Linked DNA regions of Methanobrevibacter smithii ATCC 35061. The protein of the gene in region 2 binds, or shares a complex with, the protein of the main gene of each other region. Links are inferred from orthologs where the notes say so. Each region holds a gene or a part of one and is shown on either strand. Other genes may lie near its edges. The genes, in order: mtrA and MSM_RS07400.

Region 1 (17,232 bases), 520 kb from region 2 along the record:
TAATCTCAGCAGGATTACCTGAACAAGCTATTTTACCATCCATTAAAACATGAGCTTTATCCGCACTTACAAAGTTCAAAATATAACCTAAATGAGTAATCAAAAGACCGCTTCTTTTTCTGGAATCATGCTTTATATCCTTATCAAGTAAAGTACCAATTTCACCAGCTATTAATTCCACATTTTCAATATCCACACCAGAATCCGGTTCATCAAACATGGTGAAATCAGGCATTTGAGCGAGTAATTGTAAAATTTCAGAACGTTTAATTTCTCCTCCGGAAAATCCGAAATTAACATCCCTGTCTAAAAATTCATCATTGAATTTAAGTTTTTGAGCCAATTCCAACATTCTGGCATTTAACGGTTCATTAATTTCTTGATGGGATTCTATTTTAAGTAAATCACGAACTGATACTCCACGAATAGACGGTGGAGATTGGAAGCTTACTCCAATTCCTAATTGGACACGTTCAGCTGTAGTTAAATTAGTAATATCTTCACCTTTAAATTTAATTGATCCATTAACTACATTATATTGTGGAAAACCAAGAATTGTTAAAAACAATGTACTTTTACCGGCACCATTCGGACCTAAAAGAACATGAGTCTCCCCCTCATCAATTGAAAGATTAATATCTTTCAGAACTCTTTTACCGGCCACTTCCACAGCCAAATTTTCAATTTCAAGTAACATTTTATCACCTTATTTAAAAAGACATAAATTATATAACATTATTACATTTAAATTAAGATATATAAATATGTTATAATTATAAATCCCACATCTAAATGTTTAAAAGAAGTTAATATTCAATCAATGAATAAATCAAATAAAAAAAATAGTCAAGTAACTGAAAATATTATTCAGTTACAATAATGAATTCACCGACTTTTTCTACTTTAGCAAAAGGAACTAATAATATATCTCCATTTCTTTTAGCACCTTTAACATGAATATTACGACCGCTTTCCACCCTAATAGCAATATCAACAATTTTTCCAGTTTTTTCGTTGATAATTAATTCATCCAAGACACCAAGAATACGAGCATTGTTGGTAGCTACCTGATAATTCTTAATTTCGCTCCATAACTTTTCTTCTCTTTTAGGAATTTGTTTGTTTTCCATCACATCACCTGATAAATTTTCATTAATTATATAAAATATTTTAATTTCATCATATTTAAATTTAAATAGTTTTATTAATGAAAGCCTGATAAAATTTTTCAGCAACGATACTGTCTTTAAGAGTATTAATATTTAATGCCAATTCAATTTTGGGCAAAATAAGCTGATCTTCATCCTGAATTTCATTAATACTTCTTAAAACATTCACACCAGAAGGTACCGCACCATTAAATTCATAAGAATACTTCAAATCTAATTTTTTAAAAATTTCAACCGGAACCTGTGCAGACAGTGAATCTTTACTGGATTCCAAATAGTTAGTCAGTATAAAATCAATAGTTTCACCACTGACAAACGGCAAATCAGCATTAATAAACAATAATGTGTCCTTTTTTGATTTGGACTCAAAAAGAGTTAAAATATAAGATAAATCATTTAAATAGTCAATTCCAGAAGTATTTAAAATTTGAAAATTGCCATTTAATGATTTTAAATATTTGGTTGTTTCCTGAGTATGGGGGCTTACGGCAATAACAACATCTTCAACTAATTTAGATGAAGAAATATTATCAAGAACATATTTAATTAAAGGTTTGCCATGTAATTTAAATAGAGGTTTTTCAACATCAACTTTTAGACGAGTTCCCCTACCTCCAGCCATAACAATAGCATAAATCATGACAAAAACCTTTAGAATCAATTATGCATATTTGCTGCCCTGCAATTTCATCCTCTTACCGAGAATACATTTCTGACCTTGGCAGCCTCCAATAGGTGATTTTTGAGTTCCCATAGAATTCATACAGCGAGCCATAATAGCTGAACCTAAAGCCAAACCGTCTTCAACAAATACGACCTTATCAAACTTATCCTGAACCGCTTCTAAAATAAGCTGTGGTTTACGTCCAGTAATACCTGCTCTTCCAGTAATACCTAATGCAGAACCTGGAGTAACAACATTTTCCTTAAATGCAACATCTAAAACACGTGTAACAATTTTAGTACTTACATAATCCATAGTAGACAATAATGTTGGAAGACCATCTCTGTCATAGAATTTAGCTCCAAGATCCATTAAATCTTCTAATTTATCACCATTAACACCTACATCACAACCAATTAAAGTTGTACCTGCATTTTCAGAAGCGACAGGATCTAATGGGACAGTACCAAATCTATCTACATCCATAGGAACTTTACGAATATCAATTAATTTATGAGCTTCCTCAGCATTAGCCTGAGCTTTTTTAGTATTGGCTTTTTTAATCAACTTATCAGAATACAAATCTAAAGCAGCACCATTATTTTTATCGATTTCACCAGAACCTCTAGCTAGAGAATCGCTAACTACACCAGCCAAACCTAAAAAATTACCTACAGTATTTGCATAAGGCTGATTATCATTGACAATACGGCCAGCTAATGTTGATCCGAAATCAAGAGAAATACATGGGTTTCTATAATCAACATCTGTCCATTTAGCACCTAACTTAATACCTGCAGTAACAAGTTCCCCTTCCATTTCATTTGCAACAGTTTCCTTACCTTTAGGAGGAACAACACTAACTACAGCACCGTCAAACATTACATTATTTAAAAGAGAATGTTTTTGCAATCTTTCAGGAAGTTGGGAAACACTCATAGCCGGAGACATTTTTCTTGGTGGGATGCCTGCATCCAAACAGCCGTCAGCTAATGCAATAACTAATTGGCCTGCTTCTTCAGCAGTAGCAAAACCTGCTGTTACACCAGTAGATCTAACTACAAAATCCAAATCATTATCTTTATCAACATGAGCTTTTTTTAAAGATTCCAAAACAGTATCTTTAATTAAATCAGCAACAGCTTCTTTTGAAAGTTCAATACCCCAAACAGTTTTACCAAAAACTTCTTCATTAGGTTTAGGCGGACGAATATCTCTAGTCATTTTCACTGTTTTATTGAGCAGATAACATTCACTAGTATTTAAATTAGTAGCCATAACAATACATTTGGTTGTAGTGTTACCTAACTCTACAGAAGCAGTTACATAAAAAACATCTGGCTTTTTAACAGCACCAGGACTTTGCGGTCCAGCCCTATTAGCCCTTAAAGAATCTAAATTTCCTTCATGAGACTTAGCTATTATAGGTTTAGGACCTTTATTAAAAATTTTACCTAAAAAAGACATTATTCAAACCTCAATAAACTGTATTAAAAGTTAGTTAATAATATCTTTTTATAATAATATAAATCTTATTAAATGAATTTGAAAAAAAGTGAGTAATATCTTTTTAAACTTATTAAATGAATATAAAAAAAAGTTGGAGAATAGATTAGAATAAACTAATCTATACTAATTTGTTGATTGGGTGATCTTCAACAGCTTCAGTACCGAAGTCAGCAGCTGCTTCTGCAATGAACATATCGGTTTGTGCTACAGCAGGGAATGCTATTTTAGCGTTATCGATAGGTCCAAAGAGAACGAAGTCTCCACCAGTCATAACTTGAACAATGTTTGCACCAATATCACAAACAGTGTAAGCAGTTTTGTTTCCAGCTTTTTTGTAGTCTCTTAACCAATCCCAAGCGGAAGGTACATTGTGAATACCGGAACCTACTGGGTATCCCCATTTAGCTTTTTCTGCAAAAGTGGTTTTTGCAGCAATACCTGCACCTTGTCCTAATGGAGTAACTGCAGTATCCATCATGAACTTGTCGATACCACAATCAGCAGCTACTTCAAGTAAACCTTTTTCGTAAGCTCCATCGTCTCCGTTTTCCCACATAGCCATTTTACCGTCAACGGTAGCATTCATTGGGTTGAAACCTAAGATGATAGAAGCGGAAATATCAGTTTCTGCAAGAGCATCTAATTCAGATTTATCTGCAGCCATGTTAATGGAGTTGTAAATAGCCCTTTCAGTTAAGCCAACTTCATCAGCATATTGTGCACCAGCAACTCTAGCATCACCGGAAGTAGAATCTATAAGGAATGGTTTATCACAGATGTCACCAATGTACTCGATGTATTTTACAATAGCTTCTTCAGTTTGACCGAAAACTTGTACAATACATGGGTTACCAGTTACATCAGACATTTCAACCATGTCATTAACTAAAGTTTCTGCTCTACTTTTATCAAAATCACCTGTCAATTCATCACTAATAATATTGTGTCCACCGTAGAAAATAGTACCTGCTAATACAGTAGGATATTCCCCTGGTTGACCTCCCATTTTTACACCAGCAAAGTCAAATACGACTTGCTCTTTATCAAATCTAAACATTACGCAATCCTCCTAAAACATAGTAGTTATCATAGCAAATACATTATATTTCATAGCTACTACTAAAATCATTAAACCTATTATCATACCATATAAAATACCAACATCCCTACCTGTTTGTTGGCCTAAACGTTGATAATATTCCCCCACAGTAAAATCAACTTTTTCTTCAGCATCGTTTAATTTTTCAACAATGTCTTTGAAATCATCGGGTGAAACCATTACTTGAGGTATTGAATTATTTTCTTTTTCACTCATAAATAAACACCTCTAACATCCACATAATTTTGCAATAGCTGGAATGACAACAAGTAAAAGAACTGCTAAAACAATACCAATAGCAAATCCTTTGAATCTAGTTGTGATTAAACCTGCAAAAAGTTTACCTTCCCTTGCAAGAAGTTTTGAGCTGTATTCAGCATCTTCTGAAACATCTTTAATACCACTAATATTAGGTTTATTAGAAATTTGTACCATATTCATGCCTCCTTAAAATAGTAAGAATAAAGCTCCAATTACTAAAGAGAATGCTAAACCAATCATGATTCCTTGCACTTTACCAGCATAATTACCTGCAAGGTTTCTTTGAATTGATCCTACCATATCTATTTTAGTATTGATATTTCTCATTCTTGCTTCAATTAAAGCAGTTTCTGCAGAAACAACTTTCATTTCTTCGCCGTCATCTTCTTCTCCGTCGTCACCTTCAACGGAAATTACCATAGCTTCTTCTTCAAAAGCACCAGGGTCTTTTTCAACACATTCGTTAATTTTAGCTTGAATTGCACCGACATCCTCAGTGTCAATTAAATCAATTATTTCTAATTGTTGTTGGAATCTTTCAACCCCGTCTAAAGGAACATTTTCAACAAAAGGAATTGCTCCAGTTGCTCCAATAATTTTCTTTTTATCAGGGTCAGCACCGTTTTCGTGTAATGCTTTGAAAGATTGACCTGTAATATGTCCTTGTACTTCAGCACCAGCTAAAATTAAGAAACGGATATTAGGATTAGATATAATGTTTGCAACAACTTTTTCTACACCTAAATTTTCTGTTTTACATGGACCTGCGATTGCTGCTCCAGAAAGTTCTGCTTCAATATGTGAAGCTAATGTTGTTACTGCAACAGGACTTTCAGGATCCCCTACAATGTAGTCTCCACTAATAACCGGCCAGCCAGCTGCTGGTTCTTTTTTATCAGCCATCTATAAAACCCCCAATTTAATTAAAATAGGTAAAGCTGCGAATATGATAATTATAGCCAAGACAAATCCATAAACTATGTTTGTTAACATACCAGCAGTAACATATGAACCTTCCCTTCCAGGATAAGCTCCTGCAGGACTAGTATAAGGATCTAAAGAACTGACTAATTCATCTGCAGCACCTTGAAGTTTAGTTACTTCATTGTTTATTTCATCCATAGAGAGGAGAATAACACCTTCACCTAAAGATGCACCAATAACTCCGGAAACAGGGTCAAGAGCCAAATTCATATTAGGTACAATTTGAATCATAGGTAACATTTGAGCCATACATAAAACCTTCCATTTATTCCTCTAATTTAGGCCATAATCCAGCCCATTTAACTGAAGCTGCAGCATCGCATGAAGCTTGAACAAATAATCTGAATGAAATGACCCATCCAATTAATCCAACGATAAGAACAGCAAACCATCCGAATCCGCCAGTAATACTGGATAAAAGACCAGTAATAATCATAGATAAGAATCCAGTAGATGCAGCACATTTAAGAGTCCTTACTTGATCTTCATTTGGACCTAAACATGCGTTGAATGGATGTTGAATTGCCATAGTACACATTATAAAGAATACTGCGATAAATCCTGGAGCTACAACATATTCACAAATGGAATTTGCATCAAAAGCACCAGTTACAGCAGCAGATAAACATAAAACAGATAAAGCACCTGCTCCAGCAATTTCAACAGTACATCTTACCATAATTGGGATTTTCATACCAATAATTTTAGTAGCGATTAATGCAACAACAGCACCGATAATCATTGAAAATATTAAACCAAATACAGGTCCTAGCATGTTAAATTGTGGGTATATAAGACCTACAGCAAGACCTGCTAAAGAACCGATAATACCAATAGATAATGTCATGTAACCAATAGAAGGTACACCAGTACCTAAACCGTAACTAGCTACACTACGTATAGCATTAGCTCCCCATACAGTAGCACATACTGAACCGAGACCTGCAATAACTGGACCAATAACATCATTGATACTACATAAATAAATTCCTACTAATCCACCAATAATTCCTAAAATCAATAAATGATTATTGTTTATTGAACTGACAGCACCATCAGCACTTCCACCAGCAGACATTTTAAATACCTCCAGTTAATAATACACAAAATACTCCAACTACTATAGATGCAATAGCACAAGATAATGCTCCTCTACCAATCCTTTTAAATTTAGGATCGTGCATACCTTCAATAGTACCACCAATGTTATAAGAAGCAATAACCGAATTAATAAAGAACACACCTACACCTAATATAGCAGCTAAACCTATACTAATAGCAGGGTCAGTGAAGTAAGTAGATTTTTGAACAGCAGCATCAATAGCATAGTATACTAATCCACCACCAAATCCTCCAAAGAGACCACCTATAAGACCACTAATAAAACAAGTAGTAGGTACACCGTGTCCTTCAGTACCCGGAGTTTTATACTTTTCTTGATTACGTTTGGTAATTATATCAACAGGCACTTTAGATGCTGCAGGAACAATACCTACACCATATACATATATGAAATTAGCAATGAGCATAGTAATACCCATCATAATCATAGCACCTATTGCACCACCAATACCTACTACAAACCATGGCTCACCAGTCATAGTTGCAGCAGTAATAAGACCTGTTAAACCTGCACCAGCAGCTAACATAGCGGTACCAGTACCTACACCAGTAGCGGTTGCCATAGCTGCAGGAGCTCCCCCTACAGGAATAAAGTGCACACCTGCACCAATCATAACTCCGCCTATAGCGACGAATAAAATTACAAAAATTGGATCCATAATCGAAACCTCCTTAATCTTCCTCATATGGTCCGTAACGGTTTCTTGCAAATACTTCTAATCTGTCATTCATAATAATTAATAAAATGACAATGATGAAACCAACGACTAAACCACCATAAATTCCGAATACAACAGTATTCCAAAAACTAAAGAATACTACAAGACCAAAACAGAAACCGGTTAAAGGTCCACCAAATTTAGCACAGAAGTTTACTACATCCATAGAGTTTTTTGCACCCATAGGAGCATTAGTAACAATATCTCCTTGAATAGCTACAGGAGTTCCTCCACCAAATTCGAACTTTTGATATTCACTTTCAGCACCGTAATGAACATCCCCAGTTGAAGAACCGATAGCTCCAAGAGCAATACCCCAAAGTACTGCTAAGAGTGGTAATGGGAATACATGTAATGTAGTACCGTTTAATGGGATAATCATTAAATATGAAATTCCAACAATACAAAAGCTAGTTATAAATCCGTGACCAACAATAGGTCCTAAAGATTGAGTTAACACATCCATAAATAATGGCTGTTCAAATTGAGATTGACCAACAATCCTACCCATATGGGATGTGACAGTATAAATAGCGTGAACAAAAGCAGCGACACAAGATCCCATTGCAATTGAAATAATAGGTACGAAACCTAACATAATTAATACATATGCAATAGATCCAGCAACACCACACCAAACACCATAAGCGACCGGTTCACCAGAAGCCGCTTTGTTTATCATACGGTGTAAATGTCCCATTTGCGGAGCAAGTTGAACTTGAGAGTTTGGGTTACTTTGAGAACCGATATCAGATTCTAAATCCTCAGCAGCTCCACCAATAGTTGCAACTGCACCCATTAATGCGACAACACCTAATGTTACAGGGTCCATAATTTTTTCCTCCATATTTTTTATTAAATTGATCATTTAATAAACGTGAGATATATTCAATAGAATATATGCGATAAATTGCGATTTTTATTCCATATAAAAATCAATTAAATGATACCAATAGAATTTTCTATTGATACTTAACTTTTTTTCAATATTAATATAAATGTTTTACTAAAAAATTTTAAGGTATACTTAAATTTAAGGAATAAATAGATGAAAAATCACCTATTTAACCTATTTGTTTCAAATTTATTTTGCTGGGGTGATGACAGTTCTTTCACCGGATGGTTCGAACTCTCTTAATGCACCTTTAGCAAATTCTTCACGAGGTTTACTGAAGTCGAATACTAAGTTTTTATCAGCAAATGCGATTTTAACTAATGGGTTGAAAGACCAAGCATCTCCACGAGCTGCGTGAGGAGCTTGAGCGATACCAGCGTATTCACCTTGGTGACCTACGTTCATTGCGTAGTTAGGGTAGTTTGGTCCTCTCATTTCGAGTGGTAAACCTTCATCATTTCTGATGGAGAATACGTTAGCTGCACCACATTGATCTTGTAAATCGTATCCGTAGAAACCTAATCTGGAATGTTGTTCTTTGTGTAAGTACATACCTAAGTACCATGCACTTAAACCAGTTTGAGCATTACCAGTAGCGAATGCAGTGGAACAACCAGCTGCCGCTGAAATAACAGAAGCCCTTTGAGATCCACCGAAGTGAGTTTCAAGTAAAGCTGGGTATTCTTCGTATTGTTCTAATGCGTAGAATGAAACTTCAGAACCTACATCAAGAACAGTGTCCATGTTATTAGGTGCTTCAGTTAATCCACCATATTTGTCTTCTACGTAATCTTTACCATAGTAAGTGAAGTCATCTAATACATCATCAGTATATGCTGCAGTAGCATATTGAGTGAATCCTACACCACCAGACATGTAAGAACCTAACCAAATTTGGTCGTATAATGCAGCACCTAAAGCTACTACATCTAAGGTTGAACGTACTGGGTCGTCAGCATTTACTCTGGAAGATTGACAGATATCTGCCATGAAACCAAATGGAACTCCACCTAACTCGTTTTCTGCTCTTGCTCTTCTTACAGGTAAGTAAGTACCCATGTGAATAACTTCTGCGTGTTTGGATGCGTATGCGAAGTCACCAGTAGCTCCTTCACCAGCACATTGGTTGTATGCAGAAATCATTGACATACCAATTTGCATTGCAGACCATCTTGAGGTAGTACCTCCGTCACAAACTCTTCCTACGATAGCAGGAATTCTTACAGCTTGCCATACACTTCCACCAACTTCTTCTTTTAAAGCTGCTGCTTGTTCTTCATTGAACTCTTTGTTGATGTCTAAAACGAATGCTGAATCAATTTCATCAGCTAATTCATCGTCACCAGTAAATACTTTAACATAACTGTCTTGTACTACTAATGGGTCAGTTTCTACCATGTGTTCTTGAACTACTGCTGCACCAGGCATTGCGTGGTTTACAGTTTCTAAGTATTCAGTGATTGTTTCAGGAGTTACTTCAATACCTAACCTTTTTTCAAGAACGTTGTGAGCAGTATTTAAACCTACAATTACAGTTCTTCTAATATCGTCCCAAGCTTGTTGGATAGCTGCGTTGTTAATGAAGTGTAAATCGTCACCTTCTACATAAGTATCAGTAGTAGATAATTGGTAAGACATTAAAGCCCTTTGACCTAAAGGAGTACCAATGTCTGGGTTGTACATTGGAATTCCTCTTTTTTCAGCGATTTCTTTACCTTCTTTTACGAATGCGCTTTTTCTTTCAGATTGTTTCCAACCGCCCATGTTATAGAAAGTGGTTCTTTTATCAGTTGGACCTTCACTGAATTTGTTTTTCATTGCATCTAAGAATTTTTTATCTGCCATACTTAATCCCATCCTTTAACTGGATTGAATGCACCAAATGATCTGGATACGTGAATGTTTTTTAACACTTCAACAGCTTCAGTATCATCTTTGTATGCTTCACCATCAATTCTGTAAATTGTGGTTTTTGATTTTAAGGTTTCTTCATCTAATGGTTCACCTAATACTACTGGTTCGTCTAAGTCTACACCGATTTGGTCTCTTACCATTTCAACGTTACCAGTTTCTTTGTTGAATACTTGTCTTCTAAGCATATCAAACATTAAACCATTTTCGTCTAACCTTAAAGAGTGACCGTGTACACCTGCACCTCTAATACCAGTTCTTGCAGTATCAAAGTATTCGGTTTCTAAGAGGTATTTGGAAATACGTTCAATATCTCTTTCCCTAGCTTCGATAACTTGTCTTCCGGATAAAGTACCAGTATCAATTCCTCTGAATCTGTTTAAATAAGACCTTGCTCTTAAGTAAGGTTGAGCTGGTGCGAAGTACATTGAGTCTACAAATTGGATGTATCTAATCCTGTCCCCTGCTTTTGCACCTGCAATAGGGGTAACTAATTCTCTTACAATGTCATCAGGCTCATCCATTTCATCTAATGGTGGGTGAACACTTTTGTATTCTTCACCTGGAGCTCTGTGACCTAATATTTTTACTACGTCTTCATCAGAGATTTCTCTTAACTTTTCTAACTCGTAATCTGGATTACAAAAGTTTCTTCTGTTTTGAGCAACCTGAGAAGTACCTGGATAAATTTGTGCCATAATTATGCATCTCCTAATGCTAATTTAACTTTTCTAATAATTTCATCTAATTTTTCCTGTGAGATTGTTTCTCCGCGAATAACTCCACTAACAATATCAACAATGTGTCCTTCTGTTTTAACATCCTCTTCAGATGGCATGACTTTAGAAGTTTTTACACCAATTTTGGCAAAATCTTCACAGTCAACTGGAGATTCACAAATGATAATACAAGGCTTGTTTACATTCCTTAAAATCAATCTAGCTTTGTAGATTAAATGATTTTTAACTCCTCCTAAATGAATAACAAGTAATTTAAAATTACTCATTTGTTCCACTTCCTTATCAGTGAGACCAAATAATGTACCACCAGAAGCTGGAGCATCATGAGGAACACCTGCACCTGCATTTAATACCATTGTACTAGTCAAAACATTGGATTCACGTAATCCAAAAGTGATTTCACAAACAGGTTTAGTAATATGTCTACGTCCTGGAGACATAGCAACAGCTAAAACTTCAGCCCCACATTCAGCAAATGTGCCTCTTTGTGCAAGACCTCCACCTTTGCCCATACCACCTGTTGCTCTGCAATCAACTACGTGAGTACATCTTCCAATCATTTTAAAAGTCATCCTTTCTAACAATATTTACATGATCTTCAAAACTTGAATATTGATCAGTCATTCCAATTAATTCATCAGGTAAATCTGCATCACCATATTTAATTCTATCAGAAACTGTTCTTTCCTTTCTGATGTAATTTGTTTTGTCTTGATTAATATCAAAACCAAAAGGAATATGTTTCTTGCAGATTTCTTCAATTTTTTTAACTGTAGACTCCATTGTCAATTCAACAAAAATTCTACCAGTTTTAACTTTAAGAACAACATCTTCGCCATTAATGTTAATCACTCTACGTTCTCTATATTGTGGCGGTAAAGTTTCTTCAGTTTTTGGAAATCTCGGACCATGAATTACAGTCCTTTTAACATCTTCAAGTGATTCGATGTCATTTAACAACTTTTCTGTTGTGTCACTTCCAAGCACTCGGTATGGGAATATTTCAATATCCATTTTTTTGCCGTCCATGAAAAATTAGATTTAAATATTAAATTAATTAGATGTCACCTTTAATATCATCAGCTGCTAAAGCAACATATTTGAGAGGTTCTCTAAATTCATCAACTTGACTGTATACTTCTTTAATTAAACCAGAAGTTGCTTCTGGTGAAAAGAGTTGTGTTCCTGCATCTAAGGACATAGCAGCAGCTACACAAGGGATACAGAATCCTTTACTGTGTCTGGTTACAACGTGGTTACCGTTAAAGAGACCAGGGCCTCCTCCACCGTAGATAGAGTGACTGAAGAAAGAGAATCCTACAGCTACACCTTCTGCTCTACCGTAGTCAATACTTGGTAAACCAGTAGCAAATTCAATGTTATCATTGAAGTATAATAAAGTGGATGGAATACCTTGAGCAGCACGAGCAGCACCAATGTTTACCATAACAGCAGCAGCAGCACCAGCAGCAGCATATGCGTTCCATAAAGCTGCGTCATCAGTGTTATAAATTGAGAAATCGGTTAAGTCTTTTTGAGGAGCAATAACTCCGTCAGCTTCAGCTCTAGCGATAGTTCCATTTACAACACTACCAACAGTACCTTCTTTTGCATTATCTTTTACTAAATCTAAAACCATATTGTCAGCATTCATACCTTGGTAAGCTAAACCTAATAAGTGTAATCTTTCGTATGCACCAATAGCATCACCCATTTCAAACATAGCAGTTTGTTCGAAAATAGATGCTAAAGCAGTAGCTTGGAAAGTGTTTTTTAAGGTAGCAGCAGCAAAATCATTTGCTTTAACACCTCTTAATGCATAACCTGCACCTTCGAGTTTTTGTGGAATGTCTAACATAGTAGCAATGTTGGATCCTTTGTAATCTACAGATTGTGGGCATCTACCTAATACTGCAGCTTTTACGAAGTTTGCATCATAGATACTTACGTCACATACATCAATAATAGCTTGTACTAATGAAGTTGCGGTAGATAATGGAGCAACAGAGTATTCTGCAGCAACATCAATTCTTTTAGATGGAACTTGTACTAATAATCTTTTACCTCCGGAAATAGGTTCAACTTTAGTATCATCATCTTCAGAAATTTGTATCATTTCTTTCATTTTTTCTGCAATTGCACCCGCATTTGCTACAATATCAATATCTAATTCCCTTCCTAATATTTTGGATTTGTCTCCACCGACTGAACCAGTTTTGACAGATTTTTCAAGACCTTCTAAGTTTACTGCAACAGTTCTTTTTACACCTTTAACGATGTTTTGAATAGCAGTGTTCCTGAGTGGACTTAAAGCTTCGATTGGAACATCAGATACAACTAATGAGCCTCTATCGTCGTATAAATCGACTTTATCATCAAACTTTGCCATTTTTTCCCTCCTAATTAAATAGAGTATTTAATATACCACCTATATTTGAGTGAAATTTTCACACAAAATTGGATAAAGCTATACACAATAATTTTGTAGAATAGCTAACCATATGGTATACAGTTCTTATTTTAATTAAGATATAATATAAACATTACCAATGGAATAATTTAGAAAACTTTATAAACTATAAGAGTTCCTAAAAACTTAAGAACAATAATTACAAAAGTAATACTTTAAACATAAGATATCTGAATATTTATTTCAATAATAAAGCAATTAAAAACCATATTTAAAAAAATAAACTTGATATTATTATCAAAAATTATTAGACAACTATTATTATACAATAATTACTTTAAATTCCGTGTTAAATCAAAATTTAAAAAAATATATCAAATAAAAGCTCCAATAATATAAAAATTAATAAATTTAATACAAGAAATGACAAATTTTTTAAACAAACAAACATATTTTATCAAAAATACTGTAAAATAATCAACAATTCAGAAAAATAAAATTATTATAAAAAATGGTAAAAATAATACTGAATTAGTTTATATAATACTAAAAACATAATAAAAATATTATGCAAGTTGTAGCAGATGTTGGAGGAATTCCTGGAAAAGATTGTAACGGTTTTTGTAAGTACTGTTACTTCAGAAAGGTAAAAGAAGTTAAAGCATTTGGCTGTGCTCACTGCTTACCTAATAAAATTGGCTGTGACAGATGTAGTAAGGGAATAACCGACTCACAAAGTGAATTTAGATCTCCATTTGAAGTAATTACTGAAGTTCAAAATGCTTTGATGATGCAACCTAATTTTAGAGAAAACGACATTAAAGTAAATATTAGCGGAGGAGGAGATGTTAGCTGCTATCCCTATCTTGAAAATTTAACAGCTAATTTAAATCAGTTTTCACTTAAATCCCATTTAGGTTATACCTGTGGAAAAGGCATTACTGAAAGTGAAATAGCTTCCAGATTAATTAATAATGGTGTCGATGAAGTTACATTTACTGTTTTTTCAACAGACCCTAAACTTAGGAGAGAATGGGTAAAAGACAAAAAACCTGAAGAAGCTCTAAAAGCTTGTCAAATCTTTTGTGAAAATGCTGATTTAACAGGAGCAGGAGTAATAATTCCTGGAGTTAATGACGGTGATGTACTTAGACAAACCTGCAATACCTTGGAAGAATGGGGTGCTAAAGGATTTATCTTGATGAGATTTGCAAACACCTTCAATGAGGGATTAATTTTAGGAAATGAACCTATTCTTAAAGGAATTGAATCACAGCCTGTTGAAGAATTTGGTCAGTTAGTTGAAGAAATTAATAAAGAATATAATTTCAGAGTAACAGGCACTCCATTATGTGATCCTGAAACTGGCGGCCCATTTGCAATAGCTAAAGATGAAAATGAAATATTTTTACAATTTATTAAAAAAGTGACCGGAGAAGCTACCATAATTACATCTAAAATAGCTGCACCATTTATAAGTAAAATATTTGATAAAATAGATGCAGATAATGTAAATGTAATCGGAGTTCCAAAAGAAATAGCTTGTTTAATTACAAAAGAAGACCTGGAACAAATTGATTTAAGTGAAGTGAAACAGGCAGTTATTATTCCAGGACGTGCCTTTGTTCATCAATTAGATGCTGAGAGAATTCTAAGTGCTGACGGTGTAGAACGTATTGTTGGCCGCGGCCCGGATACTTTAACAATAGATGGTGAACTCAGCTTTGATAAAACAGACGAAAATGTTATTGAAGAAGAATTAACACAATTTAATGATTTGGTTGATGCCATTAACTTCTTTGGAATGAGAATATAAAAAAAGTAGATGATTTAAGAATCATCAATAAGGGAACTTTCAGTGTGGATTTTTACTAAGATATAATCATACATGAAAGACTTTTTAATTTCAGCCAAGTCGGATAATTTTTTACCTTCTATAACTACATTTTCAATTAGTTCATGATATTTATCATAATTTAATTTTACCCTGACTCCATCAAGCTGCACTGTAATAGGTGCTGGAGATATGATATCTTCAATAGCTGGAACCTGATTTTCAATAGCATTTTTAACTACAATAGATGGTACAAGTGGCGGATCCAATGCCATTTCTCTTTTTTTATTATTTAAAATTGTTTCAATTGTATCCACTAAATTATTAAGAGCTCTTATATCTGGACCTCTTTTAAGTCTTCTTGGAATCCTGCCAAGCCCACCAACATATGCATCAGCACCTGGAAGTTCTTCAATTGGAATTTCTGGAGCTCCAGTTACAATAACAGGAACATTAATGTCATCATATAAAAAGGATTTTTCTTGAATACAATTTTTAAAACTGCCTAATGCAAAAACAGCCACATCATGTTCTTCAATTAAGCTTTTTTCTTCTTCAGTGATTCCTGAAGTTCCTTTCCCATCTCCTCTGGCCAATCCAATCATATTGTCTTTAGCACCAAATTCACGCAAATACTCAGAAATATCACATGCTGCATGAGGCAGGTGATGTCTTGCAAGTGTTGGAGATACAATAGCTATTTCAGAACCTGCCATTGGAGCTACTGTTACCTTAGCAAGCAATTCTTTAGCCTTATTTTTAATAACATCAACATCTTCTAAAGGAATAGGTAAATTTAAAACCAATTCCATTTGTAAAATGTTTTCCTGAAGGATGAAACCTCCTAAATCTTCAATAAGTTCCTTGACTTCTTCACTTTTGTGAACTCCACCAGTATATGTTAATGTTTCATACATCTAAAAAATCCCTTATATAATTTATTAAGTAAGTTTTTTACATTATTTCTATATTAACTTTTCCAAAATTTCGTATCTTTTTTCAAGTCTTACAAATGGATTTTTAGATACAAAATTGTGTGACGAAATCTCAATTAATGTTTGTGTTTCATTTTGAACTTCATCAGCCAAATAATCCGGATATACTACATAATCATAGTTTTCATCATCAATAGTAAACCCCATACTTTCAGCAGTGTCTTTTAAAAAGTTAGAATAAACTTTAATGTGAATACTGTTTTTGACATTATTATTAAGATATTTTTTAGCTAATGGATAATCATCAAAAAATGAAAGTATTTCTTCATCAGTTAAATTATTGTTAAAATCTATTTTTTTAATGCTTTCAAAAATCTGGACTGATGAATTAACTTTAAGTGGAATAGAGTCTATTTCAACCTTACTTTCAGATAATAAAATAGCCAAATCCCCATCATTCTTATTGGGGTGTTTATTAACCTTATAATTTTTTATTCCAACTAACTTTACAAGATCTTCACACATAGGTGTTGTGACAATTTTCATACTAATAATTATTATAAAAAGTAAAATTTAAAATTAATTAATTTTTATAAATATGAATCATGAAAATTACATTAAGCTTTGAAAAAACACAAACCAAAGATACATCCATAATGGTCGATGCACTTAGGGCAAGTACCACAATTACACTTGCTTTGAATAATTTTAATGAAATCATCCCATGCTTTACACCAGAAGAAGCATTTGAGTTAAAAAAAGAAATCAATGGAATAATAGCCGGAGAAAGAAGCGGAAAACGTGTTGAAGGCTTTGATGTTGGAAACTCGCCAAAAGATGTTGAAAATTATGACACTGATATTGAAACACTTATACTGACCACAAGTAATGGAACAAGAATTCTTAAAGATATGGATTCAACTGTTCTTGTAGGATCCATGGTAAATGCAAAAGCAGTTGGGTATAAAAGTGTAGAGATA
Region 2 (5,571 bases):
AACTTATGAACCGTTTGTAACTACTGCAGTTGAAAACGGCAATACTGAATTGGTTGACTCATCTGAAATCATACCTGGACATCCATGCTGTGTAGTTGCCGCATCTGATGATTTCTTAAAAGAACATCCTGATGAAGCTAAAAAAATTGTAGAAATCCATGGTAATGCTACTAAATATGTTCAAGAAAATCCTGATGATTCAGTATCCCAATTACCAAAAGACATAGTATCTAATCCGGATATTGAGAAAAAATCTTTAAGCGGAATCAATTTTGTTTCAGGATTGGATGATGCATATAAACAAAAAGTATTGGACTTCATGAATATTGAAGTTGATTTAGGTGTCTTAAAAGAAAAAATTCCTGCAGAAAAAATCTTTTATGATGTAACTGCTTAATTTATCTTTTGAATGTAATTTTTTATAAGTTACATTCCCCTTATTTTTTTTTTTAAATTTTGATTCTGTTGCTGCTGAAAGATACAGCACTTTAGTTTGAAGAATTTTAACAATAGTTTATTGCAAAATAAAAAGAAGTAGCTATGGTTATATTTAAAAGTTTTATTTTTACTGTAATATAATCAAAGCAATTTTTAATTTAAAGTAGGAACTTTAATGTTTTTTTAAAATATCTTTTGTGCTATCTACATAATCAATAGCTATTTTTAACAAGTTTGTAAATGTATTTACGATTTCCATAATTGCATTATCCAGATCTGCAATAGCTTGATCCAATTCGGAATTGTCTATTCCGATATTTTTCAAATTGCCAATACTTTTTACAAGACTTTCTTGGTATTGTGGAAATATCTGATTTATATATTTAAAAAATGGTTCATATTCATTGTAATTAACTTCTTTTTGATTTAAGCTGTCTACAATATCCAAATACATTCTGTTAAAGTCTTTGGCACTATTTTTAAAAGATGGAGTTGTGTTTTTAATTTCTTCAATTAATATTTTTATAGCTTCAGGATTGTTATTTTGAAGTTCATCTGCATTTTTCTGAATTATTTCACCGATATTTTGAAATCCTGTATTTAATCTGGTTATAGCTATGGTATATAATTCCAAATCTATTTCATTAGTTATAGTATAACCTCCAACTAATGTTTAAAAGAAAAAAGAGTAATTTCTCAAATGAGAAATTATAATTTGATTTTTATATCAAGAGCACTTGATCCGTTTTCGTATACGAAAATTGGGTTAATATCCAATTCGGATATTTCAGGGAAGTCTAAGGTTAACCTAGCTACTCTTTTAATAGCTTCTTTTACAGCATCAATATCGCATGGTGCTTCTCCTCTGTAACCTTTAAGCAATTCGCTAACTTTAGTGTCATTGATTTGCTCATCAATTTCCTGACTGCTGATACCGTTAGCTAATTTAAAGGATACATCTTCAATAAGGTTAACGTAAATTCCACCCATACCAAATGCAATCATCGGTCCGAATTGTTTGTCTTTAATCATACCGACAATTACTTCCTGACCGGTTTCCATCATTTTTTGCACTTCTACACCATCCGGCACAATGTCAGGATGTGCTTTTTTAGCATTAGCTATGATTTCATCGAAAGTTGCTTTAGCTTCTTCTTCACTTTCAATTCCTACTTTTACTCCGCCGATATCTGATTTGTGAAGTATTTTGTCAGAAGCTATTTTAAGTACAACAGGGAATTCCATATCTGCTGCTAATTGGCTTGCTTCATCTGCATTGGTAGCTAATTTAATTGGTGCAGCTTCAATTCCATAAGCTTCAGCTACTGCATATGCTTCACTACCAAGTAAGGTGTCTCTGCCGTCAGCTTTAACTTTAGCAAATATTTCTTCTACAGCTTTTTTATCGATGTTGTCTAAATCATCAATACATGAATCAGCTTCTCTGCGTTCCAATTCAGCATAGGTTGTCATAGCTGCAAGTGCATCTACTGCATTTTCAGGGAAAACATAAGTAGGCACATTGTGGGACCTTAGTGCATGGTTTGCTGCTTCAAAGGTTGGTCCACCCATGTTTACAACTAAAATAGGTTTTCCGAATTTTTCTCTTTCTTCTAAGATTGCAGCTGCAATTCCGTCTGGGTCTGCAGATGCTGTAGGACAAACCATAATGATTAAACTGTCTACTTGATCATCTTTTAAAACAATATCTAATGTTTCTTTGTACCTTTGTACTGGAGCGTCTCCTAAAACATCAATAGGGTTGTTTACACTACCTTCTTCAGGAATACCTTTCCTTAATTTTTCTTTGGTTTCTTCATCAAATTGAACAAGTTTCAATCCCTGTCTTTCCATTTCATCTACAGTAAGTACTCCTCCACCACCAGCATTGGTAATGATAGCTACATTGTTTCCTTCTGGAAGTGGTGCTTTGGAAAATGCCAATCCGATATCAAATAATTCTGCCATGCTGCTTACACGAAGAATTCCGGATTGTTCAAAAGCAGTATCAAATGCCAAGTCACTACCGGCTAAAGCACCAGTGTGGGAAGATGCAGCTTCTGCACCGGCATTACTTGAACCGGATTTAAGTACAACAATTGGTTTTTTAGCAGTGGTTTGTCTCATTGCTTTAACAAAATTATCATCGTCAGATATTGATTCTAAATAACATATAATAACTGCAGTTTCAGGGTCTTCAGCTAAGTAATTCATTAATTCGGTTTCACTTACACCTGCTTTGTTTCCAAGACTGATTACTTTACTGAATCCGATTCCTGAAGTAAGACTCCAATCAAGAAGTGCTACCATCATAGCTCCACTTTGGGAAATAAATGCAATATTTCCTTTTGGCGGCATCATTTGTGCAAATGAAGAGTTTAATGGAGTATGGGAATCTGTAATTCCTAAACTGTTTGGTCCAATAATATTTATCCCATATTCTTTACTAAGTGCAACTAATTCTTCTTCTAATTTTGCACCTTCTTCTCCAATTTCTTTGAAACCAGCACTAATAACTACCATGTTTTCTACGCCAGCTTCACCACAGTCTTTTATTGATTCATTTACAAAAGCTGCAGGAATGGACATGATTACTAAGTCCACCTTTTCAGGAACATCTTTAATATTTTCATATGCTTTTAACCCTTGGATTTCTCCGCTTTTTGGGTTAATTGGGTATACTTTTCCTTTATATCCTCCAGAGATGATATTATCTATGATAATATAACCTACTTTACCTGGGGTGTTTGAAGCTCCGATTACAGCAACTGAATCAGGTTTAAACATTTTATTGAGATCTTTCATAGGTTTTTTCTCCTAGTTCTTTAATTTTTACCATTATTTAAATTATAATTTTTATGACGTTATAATTTGTAATGATAAATAATTAAAAATTATTATACTACTATTTTATGCTCTATTGTTATATAAAGATTGTTATTATGAACACTTCTATAATCTTTTTAATTAATTTTAATGCTATGTTTTAATACTTTAGAAGGAGTTATAACGAATTTCTTTGCTTGGTTATATATGATACGATTTTTTAATGGAAATTTTTTAGGGTCATATCAAAATTTGATGAAAATATATAACTTATAATAAATATAATATATTATTAACTTAAATTATTAAATTAATTTTTATTCATTGTTAATTTTAGAGGTTAGGAAATGAGTTTGATTATTGCTTATATTGGAAAAAAAGGATGTGTAATGGCTAGTGATAAAAGAAGAATTGGTTATTTTGGGAATAAAGAGCAATTAAATGCATTGGAATCTGAATTATACAGTGGTAAAATAAAAACCGATGAGGAATTTAAAAAGAAAGCTGATGAATACGGCATCTCAATTAAGTTAACTGAAGATGCTACTAAAATAACCACTGTGGGAAATTGCGTAAGGGGAGAAGTCACAACCAAAAAAGTTTTTGAAACATACAGGAAAAGAATTTACGGAACTACAATGGGTTACCAGATAGTGGAATTGTCAGGTTCTGAAACTGTTTCAAGGGAAGCCGGTGAAAAGGCAATTATTGTATTTGGTAATAAATTTGCCAAACAGGAAGCAGAAAAGCTAATAAACAAAAAATGGAAACCTTCATTAAGTTTAAAATATATGGGTGATATCTTTGAAGAGATACTTACCGAAATTTCTAGAAAAACACCAACAATTGGAAATACTTTTGATGTTTTAATCAAACAGCCTAAATTCAACAAATCAGAAGCTCAAAGACATCTTAATGTAAGTATTGATAAGGATATTAAGGTTTTATCTAAATTTAGACAAAAGCTTCAGGAAGATTTAATCCAAAAAAATAAGGAAATAGCTTTGGCTGATAAAATTATTAATAAAGGAGATGTTGGTGAAGTTGTTTCAGTAGATGGGAAAATGCTTCATGTCAAATTAAATAGTAAAACACAGGCTTTTGATGGAAATTGGAAACAGATAGCTAAGCCAAATGAAACTGTTTTCATGTTCAGTGACCATAACCATGTGGAACTTGGAGATAAGGTAGTTATCCAGGATGAAAAGTTATGTCTTAAAAAGGACAAATCTAATCTTAAATGTGATATAATTTTATGCAGTTTATAAAGGAGATTTTTTAAAATGAAAATAACATTTTTAGGTACTGGAGGTGGAAGATTCTCAGCCATTAGTCAAAGAAGAATGACTGGCGGTTTCAGAATTGATAATTTAAACGGGAAAAATTATCATGTTGATCCAGGTCCTGGTGCACTTGTTAGAACTTACCAGTTTGGATTTGACCCAAGAAACTTAGACGGTGTTTTTGTTTCTCATGCACATACTGACCATTACAATGATGCAGAAATTCTTATTGAAGCTATGACCAGAGGAATGACCAAAGAATATGGTGTTGTTTTAGGAAATAAAAGTGTTCTTGACGGTTATGAAAAATGGGGTCCGGGAATTTCAAAATATCATCAAAGCCACTCTAAAAAATATGTTTTGGAGCCAAATCAGGTTGAAAACATTAACGGATGTTCTGTTAAAGGTACAAAAACAGTGCATGGTGATCCTGAAGGTGTAGGATTTCAGATTGATTATAGGGGTTTTAAAATATCCTATACTTCTGATACTGGATATTTTGAGGATTTGCATAAATATCATGAAGGGGCGGATATTTTAATAGCCAGTGTGCTTAGGCCTGGAAATAAATCTATTAGGGGTCATTTATGTTCACGTAACTTCATTGAGTTGTTAAAAGAAGTAAAACCAAAACTGGCTATTATGACTCATTTCGGTCTTAAAATGTTAAGTATAGATCCGATTGATGAAGCAAAAAGAATAACTAAGGAAACCGGTGTAAAAACACTGGCAGCTTTTGACGGAATGTCTTTTGAAGTAAACACTCAAAATCCTGCAAGGATTAGAATTAAAACCTTAAAGGATGTTAATTCTCAAATCCACAGTTCAAACATTGATTTAAATAGAATGGAGAGAAAAAACACTTATCAATCTTCATTAAAAAATGGAGAAAATGATGAGCTTACTATTGGAAAAAACTGATTAGATTTCCAGATTGGAAGGATGGATGTATCCTGATCTAATCATATGGTCTGCAAGAACAATAGCTACACTGGATTGGGCTACAACAGTAGCTCTTGGACAG

What was found.
Region 1: the proteins of MSM_RS07400 (region 2) and mtrA are in contact, whole or in part, in a crystal structure (PDB 6ZW0), measured with the Methanocaldococcus jannaschii proteins. The link is inferred for Methanobrevibacter smithii ATCC 35061 from one-to-one orthologs.

Annotation. Positions count from the first base shown.
Region 1 is NC_009515.1:968,878-986,109, forward strand. What follows is about bases 3,748-6,687. They hold mtrA (tetrahydromethanopterin S-methyltransferase subunit A), read right to left. Parts: upstream 5,606-6,687; coding sequence 4,889-5,605; downstream 3,748-4,888. Other genes in these bases: mtrH (tetrahydromethanopterin S-methyltransferase subunit H), read right to left, coding at 3,748-4,399; mtrG (tetrahydromethanopterin S-methyltransferase subunit MtrG), read right to left, coding at 4,412-4,657; MSM_RS05080 (tetrahydromethanopterin S-methyltransferase subunit F), read right to left, coding at 4,670-4,876; MSM_RS05090 (tetrahydromethanopterin S-methyltransferase subunit B), read right to left, coding at 5,606-5,935; mtrC (tetrahydromethanopterin S-methyltransferase subunit MtrC), read right to left, coding at 5,952-6,687. Outside these bases: MSM_RS05050 (ABC transporter ATP-binding protein), read right to left, coding at 1-697; MSM_RS05055 (PRC-barrel domain-containing protein), read right to left, coding at 864-1,130; MSM_RS05060 (GTP--adenosylcobinamide-phosphate guanylyltransferase), read right to left, coding at 1,192-1,809; MSM_RS05065 (methanogenesis marker 14 protein), read right to left, coding at 1,831-3,300; more of mtrH, read right to left, coding at 3,461-3,747; more of mtrC, read right to left, coding at 6,688-6,764; mtrD (tetrahydromethanopterin S-methyltransferase subunit D), read right to left, coding at 6,766-7,467; mtrE (tetrahydromethanopterin S-methyltransferase subunit E), read right to left, coding at 7,481-8,395; mcrA (coenzyme-B sulfoethylthiotransferase subunit alpha), read right to left, coding at 8,612-10,267; mcrG (coenzyme-B sulfoethylthiotransferase subunit gamma), read right to left, coding at 10,270-11,031; mcrC (methyl-coenzyme M reductase I operon protein C), read right to left, coding at 11,034-11,645; mcrD (methyl-coenzyme M reductase operon protein D), read right to left, coding at 11,635-12,102; mcrB (coenzyme-B sulfoethylthiotransferase subunit beta), read right to left, coding at 12,131-13,462; methyl coenzyme M reductase-arginine methyltransferase Mmp10, read left to right, coding at 14,052-15,299; MSM_RS05140 (methanogenesis marker 7 protein), read right to left, coding at 15,314-16,234; MSM_RS05145 (hypothetical protein), read right to left, coding at 16,283-16,798; comB (2-phosphosulfolactate phosphatase), read left to right, coding at 16,858-17,232. UniProt on the Methanocaldococcus jannaschii protein: Part of a complex that catalyzes the formation of methyl-coenzyme M and tetrahydromethanopterin from coenzyme M and methyl-tetrahydromethanopterin. This is an energy-conserving, sodium-ion translocating step.
Region 2 is NC_009515.1:1,493,947-1,499,517, forward strand. Bases 2,679-5,571 are described here. They hold MSM_RS07400 (MJ0548 connectase family domain-containing protein), read left to right. Parts: upstream 2,679-3,611; coding sequence 3,612-4,532; downstream 4,533-5,571. Other genes in these bases: acs (acetate--CoA ligase alpha subunit), read right to left, coding at 2,679-3,243; MSM_RS07405 (MBL fold metallo-hydrolase), read left to right, coding at 4,548-5,468; aroC (chorismate synthase), read right to left, coding at 5,469-5,571. In the rest of the region: MSM_RS07385 (ABC transporter substrate-binding protein), read left to right, coding at 1-397; MSM_RS07390 (hypothetical protein), read right to left, coding at 611-1,072; more of acs, read right to left, coding at 1,147-2,678.